One region of the Propionispora hippei DSM 15287 genome, then DNA from elsewhere that is predicted to be linked to it. Evidence: riboswitches for the same ligand, from Rfam matches in the RefSeq annotation. Region 1 holds a riboswitch; each other region holds the start of a gene.
What was found. A riboswitch is a leader RNA that binds a small molecule or an ion and turns the genes downstream of it on or off. The one in region 1 is predicted to bind fluoride.
Positions count from the first base shown of each region.

Region 1 (3,147 bases):
GAAACCGACCGGTACCGGATGCTGGAAAAGTCCATATTTGATCCGGCTTGGCCGCAGGCAATCCAGCGGGACGATAGGCCGGTATTAATTATTGCCGAAGGTGTGCTTATGTATTTTACCGAGCCGGAAATAAAAGAGTTGCTTGCCAGACTGGCCAGCGAGTTTCCCCAAGCGGAAATGCTGTTTGAAATCTTATCGCCCCTATTGGTAAAGAACAGCCGGCGCCATGACAGTGTCAGTAAAACGAATGCTTCCTTTCAATGGGGCGTAGCCAGTGGGAAAATGGTGGAAGCTTTGCACGAAAATATCAGGTTTCTGGAAGAATGGAATTACTTTGATTATCACCGGAACCGTTGGGGCTGGTTTGGCTGGCTGGCCTTGATTCCGGCTGGCAGACGGTATTTTAATAACAAAATTGCTCATTTGCAATTTGTGTAAGCTTACCTATAAATAAGGCGTTATGGTTTCTTCCCTACCGCCGCGAGATAGATGACAAATTCGTCGTTCCCATCCAGACCCAGTAACCGGTCGACCAGCGCTTGATCGTATATTCCGATGGCACAGGTTCCGGCGGCGATGGATTCACTGGCTAAATACAGGTTTTGGCAGACATGTCCGATATCTATCAGGATTTTTTTGTGGGCGGTAATATCATATTTCCACTCCGACCGGTAGGGCGTTGTACTCCAAAGAAATAACACCGCTGCTTTATTGGCAAAGTTAGGGACAAATGGCTGGTCCAGGGTAATCTCGTCTATTTTGTTTTCCAGCTTATCCAGTTCAAACATAAATAAGAGCTTATGCTCTATCGGGAGGTAGCGGTATACTCCTTTTTGGATATTTGCCACATTTCTAATCAACAGGTAGCTTTCAAAGGAATGGGTCGCACCGCTGCAGGGAACTGTTCTTAGTGTAAGGCCGGCTTTGTTCGTGCCGGTGATGCCCTGGGTCGCCCATAGAAGATAGGATAATTCGTCGAGGCTGAGCGGACAATCACCGTAAAGTCTGGTACTTCTTCGTTCTTTTATGCAAGTAAAGATATTTTTACTTGTCAGGGTACTTTCGCTTACTGCCGGGAGATCAATCAATTCGGCCTGCAGTTCGTAAGGCTTTACCTTTACCGGCTGGGGCAGACCCTTCTTTGCATCGGTTGTTATTTTCTTGAATTCGGCAAAGTTCGATTTTAAAAAGCTTCTGTGTTGATCAAATTTATCCACTTGACGCCAACTCCCTTAGCTGTATTTATAGTTGATGTATTTTCCGCATAGGAACTGGTAAATCCTGCTTGATTAACGATATGTTGTTATATATTTTTTTATATACACTATATATGGTGGTTGCGCTGTGCTTTAGCCAGTCTTGTATGACGTCCGGCCCTTTTGCCCGGAGAGAACGGCTCTGCTGGAAAATAGTGCAGCTGGAGCCGGAGGAATTGACAGAGGAAGCAGGGCTTGTTAGTATATAGAATATAAACTGCATTTTCCGGTGATGGAGTTCGCCGTAAAAGCGCGTAAGCGCTAATGACTCCTGCAGGCTAAAAAGCCTGCAGGAGTCATTTTTTTTTATAGGCGCCGATGATGTGGTCGTCAAGCGTGGGGAATGAAGAATAGCGGCTTGGTACTTTGCTGTTGATGGGTTACCGTGTCTGCCGGTAAGAAACAGGGGTTTAAACAGGGAGGTGTTTTTATGAGCTTTAGTATACTGTTTGCGGAACATGCCGGGCATTTGCGAAGGGAAATCAGGGAAGAACCGGCTTTTTTCCGGGATTTGAATCTGGACCAGATTGTGGAGGCCATCACGGCCGGCAAGCAGGAATATGATTTAAAACCGTTTTTTTATATTGCTCTGCCTGATGAGGAAGCCGTCCGGTATCGCCAGGAAGTCATGCAGGAGCTTGGCAATCAAACTCTATTGGCCGCTATCCGTTCGTTCGCGGACAATATGCGGGCTATCCGCGGGTATCTTGGCTCCGTCGAAAAGCTCTATTATCATTACCATAAAGCGGGTTGGTTTCTCGAGGCAGTAGACCGGTATTGCGCAGCCGTTACCCGTTTGGCAGAGGACTTGAACGCTGCCGGGTTACGCTCCCGCGGCTTTTTAGCTTTTCGCGAATATGTTGCGGCCTATGCCCGCGCCGAAGAGTTTAGGGCGCTTGTAACGGAGACCCGGGAGCTTAAGGCCGAATTAACTGCCATAAGATATTGCCTGCTCATCAAGGATGGTGCCATCAAAGTTCGCCACTATGAAGCAGAGGCGGATTACAGTGTTGATGTGGAAGAAACCTTTGCCAAGTTTAAGCAGGGAGCGGTACAGGATTATAAAGCGAAGTTTGCCAGCGGGGTGGGCATGAACCATATTGAAGCGCAAATATTGGATTGCGTAGCCCAATTGAATCCCGACAGCTTTGCCAGGCTCGACGCTTTTTGCGAAAAATATAGCCGATTTCCCGATGAGACATTGGTTATGTTTGACCGGGAAGTACAATTTTATATGGCTTACCTGGAACATACTGATCAGCTAAAGCAGGCGGGCCTGCGGTTTTGCTATCCACAGCTTTCCGCTACCTGTAAGGAAATTTACAATTACGACGGGTTTGATCTGGCTCTGGCCGCTCAACTGGTTGGCCGGAAGGCAGCCGTTGTGTGTAATGATTTTCACTTACAGGGCCGTGAACGGATTATTGTGGTAACCGGTCCGAACCAAGGCGGCAAGACAACCTTTGCCCGTACGTTTGGCCAACTGCATTATCTGGCTGGGTTGGGCTGTCCTGTTCCGGGGCGGCAAGCAAAACTCTTTTTGTGCGACAGGTTGTTTACGCATTTTGAAAAAGAAGAAGACATCAACAATCTGCGCAGCAAACTGCAGGATGATTTGGTAAGAATTCATGATATTCTTGACCGGGCTACGGCAAACAGCATCATTATTATGAATGAAATCTTTACCTCCACCACGTTGAACGACGCCGTGCTGTTGGGCAGGAAGATTATGCAGCGAATCATGGAACTGGATTTGTTGTGTGTTTGTGTAACCTTCATCGATGAATTGGCCGCGTTAAGCGAGCAAACCGTGAGTATGGTGAGTACCGTAGTGCCCGACGATCCGGCCAGGCGAACGTACCGGATTGTGCGAAGGCCTGCCGACGGCCTG
Region 1 covers NZ_FQZD01000047.1:7,433-10,579, reverse strand. Annotated here, with positions in the region: gene F3H20_RS17660 (class I SAM-dependent methyltransferase) at 1-438, shown strand, start outside; gene F3H20_RS17655 (SagB/ThcOx family dehydrogenase) at 459-1,217, opposite strand; fluoride riboswitch at 1,476-1,537, shown strand; gene F3H20_RS17650 (MutS-related protein) at 1,687-3,147, shown strand, end outside.

Region 2 (3,147 bases), on a different contig from region 1:
ATTGCCGCGACTCCAGGCTTATAAGACCGTCTTCAGGCCGTTTTTCTCAAATAGGAAACTTTATCCTGGACTTAACCAACGGTTAGCGCATTTTCCCCACGATAATAAACAAAGGCACAGACACTAGCTGAACGGCAACGGAAAAAGCAATCAGCATCCCCACCGACAGGTCGTACAAATACCCCATGCCCGCACTGCCTAAAAACCAGGCAAAACCATAAATGCTATTGAAAAGGCCGTAAGCAAAGCCGCGTCGATCTATCGGTACCATTTCCGCTATGGCGGCACGCATGATGGACTCATGGGCTCCCATGCCAATTCCCCAGAAAACCATGCCGGCAAAGGCCAAATAAATATTGACACCAAATACGCAAGGAGCAAAGAAAGCCGACAATACTGTTGCAAAAGCAAGAACGCTCAACCCCTTCCGGTCGAAATAGCGTCCGAAAATTAAGGCCGACAGGGCGGCTACCCCCATTGACACCGAATAAAAAATAGGAATGCCCACAGCCGGCACAGAAGAGGTCACGCCGAAATGATATGCAACCAAAGGAAAATCAGTATAACCAACAGCAACCAGCGAAGTGGCGGCGAGATAGAGCCAGAACTTAGCGGATAGCTTTGAAGAAGCTTCACCCTTCTGTTCCAAGACTACATAGGGCTTGGGATAGGTAATCCGGGCATAGGTCAGCGTCAGCAAGCAAAGTACCATCGGAAGCGCCAGCCAGGCAAAGCTCACCCGGTAATCACCCCGTAAGTACATAATGCCTGCAACGAGCAGTGGACCGGTCATCGCACCAATTTGATCCAGTGCTTCGTGCATGCCAAAAGCCCAACCGCGGCCAATATGCTTTGCTACGTTGGAAAGCATGACATCACGCGCAGGATTGCGAATGGCCCGCCCCATTCGTTCCAAAACCATTAATATGGCTGCAGCCATCCAGTTATCAGCCAAAGCAAGCAGTGGTACTGCCACCAGATTGATGATATAGCCCCATATGGTAATCAGCCAGTATTGCCCTGTCTTATCACTCAATTTGCCAGAAAAAAGCCGAACGCCATACCCGACAAATTCTCCTAAACCGGCAATGATGCCAACATTTGCTGCGCTGGCTCCCAGGCTGTTCAGGAAAGGCCCTGTAATGCTGCGGGCACCTTCGTGAGTCATGTCGGCAAACAAGCTAACAATTCCCATCAGCAAAACAAACTTTAGCGCTTTGGATTTATCCAACTCTTGTTCGAACACATTCGCCACTCCTCTCGTTATTCTGTTGTCACTGATTTGCCGGCTTAGCTGTGGGGAACAACAATTCTTATCATGCTTGGGGACAAATTCAAATCCGGAAAGCACTCCGTTTTTCAGCTCCTTTTTATCCCTAACACATCTGCTTATTGAAAGAAGCACTATGCTGCAAAAATTCATGGCAAGCATCTTTTCAATTAGACACTTAAAAAGGAAAATAAAAAAACAGCCGACAATTCCTACAACAGTAGAAGTCATCAGCTGATTTCAGCATTCCGGATTATTCCGCAGGGGAACTTCATCCCTTTTATGATCAGTATAGCAGTTGTATCAGTTCAGCACAACCGGGAGAAGCTTCCTTATGCGTATTCCTGCTGAACACATCCTGTACCCACTCCTGCACAAACTCTAGCAACAGCTTAAATCGTTAACCACAAAAAAATAGCCGCGGCCATGATTAGATCGCTATCATTATGTACCATCATCCATTGATAAGTATCTGACGGCTTGTTGTCCATAAGAGAAACAGATACTAATAATAGCCCCAAGTATAGACCCTAGGATTACTCCTATTGTGAAAGCCTCAATCTTTCTTTCCATAAAACTTGGCTCCGGTCTAAGAAGTCTGCAGCTACTGCATCTCCCTAACGCCTGTTCATAACGTTGGTTTTCCCGTTCCTGTCTTACATGCCATTCTTTTTCGCCTTCCTTAAGACGCTGGCTTTATATAATCTTTATTTGCACCTGACCTGGTGGTTGTTGTTTCACTCACTCAACTGACTAAAGTCTAAAATAAAATACCTCTAACCGGAGTTAGAGGTATTTTCACGGCAACTTAAAAAATTTATAGGATAATATCCCGATCGTCATAATGCCGCAAAATATCATAAGATAAACTAAAGTAAGCACCAGCCGCACCACCTTCTCAATAATGTTCTGATAAGTTAGTTTATGCAGCAATCAGAATTATAGCCACAAACAAAAATCCCTCCATCCTGAAAGATAAACCAGCATAGAGGCATTAGCCTGACCACCGTACAATGTCTACGTGTCATCATCAGAATCTTCATGGTGCAACTTTTTTTGAATAGCTGGTCTCAATAGGTAAAACTGTAATTCTCTTTGATACGCCCATGCCGCGATTGAATACCAAACTAAAAAAATAAAAAAGAGTAAAAACTTACCTTTATATTCAATCAATCCGTAGTTCTGGAATACAATTCCTATGATCTGACCTAATGCAGCAAATGACGGTACATATGCTAACAAAAAGAATTTGCGTTTCGGCATAAAATAAAAGAAAATGCCAAACGTAATTCCCCATGAGACTGGCGTCCAGGCAGAAAAAATTCCAAAAATATTAAATGGACCCATATTTTTGTACTCTATAAGCCCAGTATAAGTAAGTATCACCACCAGAATAACATCCACAATACTTCCTAAGACAAGCCCATAAAGGAGATAACGTTTATATTGTTCTTTAGGTATTAATAAAAGATATGTACCCCCGACCAGGAACGCAAAGATCATGTAGATATAACTTATATCCATTTTCTCACCTCCTTCGGCTTTACTAGTTTTACTAATCTTTAATCAATTATGCACAGGAAAAAACCTGGCAGCAGAAGCCATCATGCTAATAGAAAAAACACCTCCACCCTGGCGCTCAACCCAGAATGGAGGTATTAATGTTACTCTGCCGGTAATGGAATCACTTCAAAGCTAATGATCTTGTCAAACAGCAAATACTCCTTGCTGCTAAATGCTGTAGTAAGCTGATAGCTAAGAGTATCACTGTTACTATGCGAATTCAGCCAGCCTATAAACCCGTTAATATCTCTCATAGGCAACTTATACTCCCGTTCACTGGAATCAATCATCGTAACCCGAAGCAAGCCCTGGCC
Region 2 covers NZ_FQZD01000013.1:108,887-112,033, forward strand. Annotated here, with positions in the region: gene F3H20_RS09545 (MFS transporter) at 83-1,246, opposite strand; fluoride riboswitch at 1,485-1,558, opposite strand; gene F3H20_RS09550 (hypothetical protein) at 2,288-2,794, opposite strand; gene F3H20_RS09555 (fibronectin type III domain-containing protein) at 2,935-3,147, opposite strand, start outside.
Region 2: linked by a shared signal. The riboswitch ahead of F3H20_RS09545 (MFS transporter) and the one ahead of F3H20_RS17650 (MutS-related protein) in region 1 are both predicted to bind fluoride.

Region 3 (3,147 bases), on a different contig from region 1:
CGCTTTCCCCGATATAAATCCGTAATCGTTTGGCCTGACTCGCAATTTTGGGCACAAAGACTCCTCCTTCAACTTGATACCAATCAACTTTTTATAGCCCTGCTGCCTACAACCACCTAAACCGGTATAGCAGCGTGTATGATCCTTTGCAGCCTGGTCGCCGGCTGCCACCACGGCAGCCAATACGGCCCGGGCCAGCCAGCTACCGGGCCGTATTTTTGTAATTTTTTCATTAGCCTCAGAGAGTGCTTAATTATCCGAAACAACCCTAACAGCGCTTTTTGTACCATACTTCGTTAACATTTTTTGATATGCTATCTTTATTTTACCACAACAACCGGCACTTTAGCATAGGTAACCACCTTTTGCACCACACTGCCGATAATCAGACTTTTAAATCCGCCCATGCCCCGGGTACCCATGACAATCAAATCGGCCCTGCGATCAACAGCGTAGCGCATCAGGCTCTCTGCCGGATGGCCCTTTAGGATTTCCGTCTGTAGAAAAATCCCCTGTTCCTCACCATAAACCACAGCCTGCTCCAGCAGCGGCCGGTACTGTTTCTCCCCATCGGCGTACCATTCATCCACTTCGTCAATGCTGGAGCTAAATTCAGGGGGCTTAACCACGCTGACTACGACCATCGTCGCCCCCTCAAACCTGGCAGCCAGGCCTACCGCCCAGACTAACGCCTTGTGGCTGCCGGCTGAGCCGTCATAGGCCACAACTATTTTTTTCAGATCCATGTCAATCGGCCTCCCTCTCCCTGATAACCATGTTTTTTATCACTGCCGGCGATTCGCTGGTCTCATCTGTCGGGAAAAACCACTTTTGGGCGATCATCGTCGGCACCACAGCACTCAAAATGACGGTTGCCACCAGTACACTGTACTGTCCCTCATTAATATAATGGTTAGTTAGTCCGTACAGGGACGAAATGGTGCCAAAGGTCAGGCCGGTGCTCATTAGCAAGGTAGTGTAAATACCGGTGCGCGGTGTATAGTGAAACCAGTTAGTCGCCGGCAGTACGCCGATAAATTTAGTCGCCATCTTGATCAGCAGGAAAACCAGGATGGTCCCGGACATCGTATACAAAGCGCCCACCGATACCAGTACTCCCGCTTTAATGAAATAAAACGGCGTAAAAACGGCAAACACAATAGCCCGCATCTTCGTCAACGTTGGCTTGTAATGCTTGAAAAAGCGGGCCATGGCCATGCCGATAATATAGGCCGGCAGTACCGCTTCGCTGCCGCTGATCACCGCCAGGTAGGCCAAAGCCAAGAGTACCAGAAAAATAAACTTGATTTCCGGCTCGCTGACTCGTCCGCCATACCATTTGAATACCCTGGCAGACAGCGGGGTAATAACCACTACGGCTACAATCATAACCGCCGTAAACCAGACAACCTTTAGCGAAAATCCGGTAAAGAGCAGTCCTAAGGCCAGCACCGTCCCCAAATCAGTGACAAAGCAGGCCGCCAGAATGCCTTGCCCTAGTCGACTGGCCGACAGCCCGCTTTCTACCATGACGGCATATACGACGGCCACCGAGGTGGTTGACAGCGCAATGCCGGCAATTTTAGCGGCATTACCATCCCAGCCGAACACATACTCGGCAAACCACATACCGCCCAGAAAGGGCAGCAGAAACGACAAAAAGCCAATCACCAGACTTTCTTTCAGGTTGCCTTTGAGGCTGTCGGGATCAATCTCAGCCCCGGCGAGAAAGGTTAATACCACAGCACCAAAGCCGGCTAAAAATGTAACCCACGGTGTAATCTCCAAATGCACGGCGTTGCCGCCAATCACACCCACGGCAATCTCCATCAGCGCCACCGAAATGCCCAGCCGGATAGACAGGACGGTGGCAATAAGGGCCAGCAGCACCCACTGCGCGGCAATAGCAAAGTTCTGTTCCATTGACAGCTACCTCCTTGTTAGTCCTTGACTAATACTCCCGGGGTGTGTTTTAAATTAGCGGAATGTTCCATGTCGAATAATTTTTGTGAAAAGACAATCTTCGCAAGAAGAATGGCCCTTACTTCTAAAAATTTTAACGATGGATGTCAAAAAAGCACGCTTCAAAGCACTCCGAACCATTTGCCAACACACCCTAGGGAAGGTAGGAGTTATTACCGCGTTCACTGCGGGGTTATGGCGAACTCCATCGCCGGTTTTTACGCCGTACTGCCTGAAAACCCAACCGGCCAGCCTGTCATTGGGCGGCAAAAGGATTGCCGAAGACAGCTTTTCCGCCCAGCTCGGCCTCAATCTCCAACAGGCGGTTATATTTGGCAATGCGTTCGCTGCGGCAAGCCGAACCGGTCTTGATCTGGCCGCCGCCCATGGCCACGGCAAAATCGGCCAGGAACGCATCTTCGGTCTCGCCGGAACGGTGGGAAACAACATAATTCCAGTCGGCCTGGCGGCACATTTTTATGGCCTCCACCGTCTCGCTCACCGTACCGATCTGATTTAGCTTAATAAGCACCGCATTGGTGGTCTTCTCCTTAATGCCGCGGGCAATGAATTTGGTATTGGTGACAAAAATATCGTCGCCTACAATCTGCAACGCCTGACCGAGGGCTGCCGTATGCTCCCGGAAGCCGTCCCAGTCATTTTCCGCTAATCCGTCTTCCAGAGAAACCAGGTAATATTTCTTGGCCCATTCCTTGTACAGCGCCGTCATTTCACTGCTGCTCTTTACTCCCTGCCCTGATTTTGTTAAATGATACTGACCATTTTCATAAAACGAACTGGCTGCCGGGTCAAGTGCCAGAGCAATATCCACACCCGGCACATAGCCGGCTGACCGGATGGCCTCGATAATCAACTCGCAGGCCTCCTCATTGCTCTTCAGGTTAGGTGCAAAGCCGCCCTCATCACCCACGCTGGTGGCATAACCCTGTTGTCCCAAAAGCTTTTTGAGCGCGTGAAAGGTTTCCACACCATATTGCAGGGCTTTGGCAAAGGTAGGCGCGCCGACCGGCATAACCATAAACTCCTGAAAATCCACACTGTTGTCGGCATGCTTGCCGCCGTTTAAAATATTCATCATCGGCACCGGCAGCCGCACCGCCTCGCTGCCGCCCAGATAGGCATAGAGTGGCAAGCCCCGTTCTATCGCTGCGGCCCGGGCAGCCG
Region 3 covers NZ_FQZD01000055.1:10,817-13,963, forward strand. Annotated here, with positions in the region: gene F3H20_RS18605 (DUF190 domain-containing protein) at 1-55, opposite strand, end outside; gene F3H20_RS18610 (universal stress protein) at 321-746, opposite strand; gene F3H20_RS18615 (cation:proton antiporter) at 748-1,923, opposite strand; fluoride riboswitch at 2,120-2,184, opposite strand; gene eno (phosphopyruvate hydratase) at 2,219-3,147, opposite strand, start outside.
Region 3: linked by a shared signal. The riboswitch ahead of F3H20_RS18615 (cation:proton antiporter) and the one ahead of F3H20_RS17650 (MutS-related protein) in region 1 are both predicted to bind fluoride.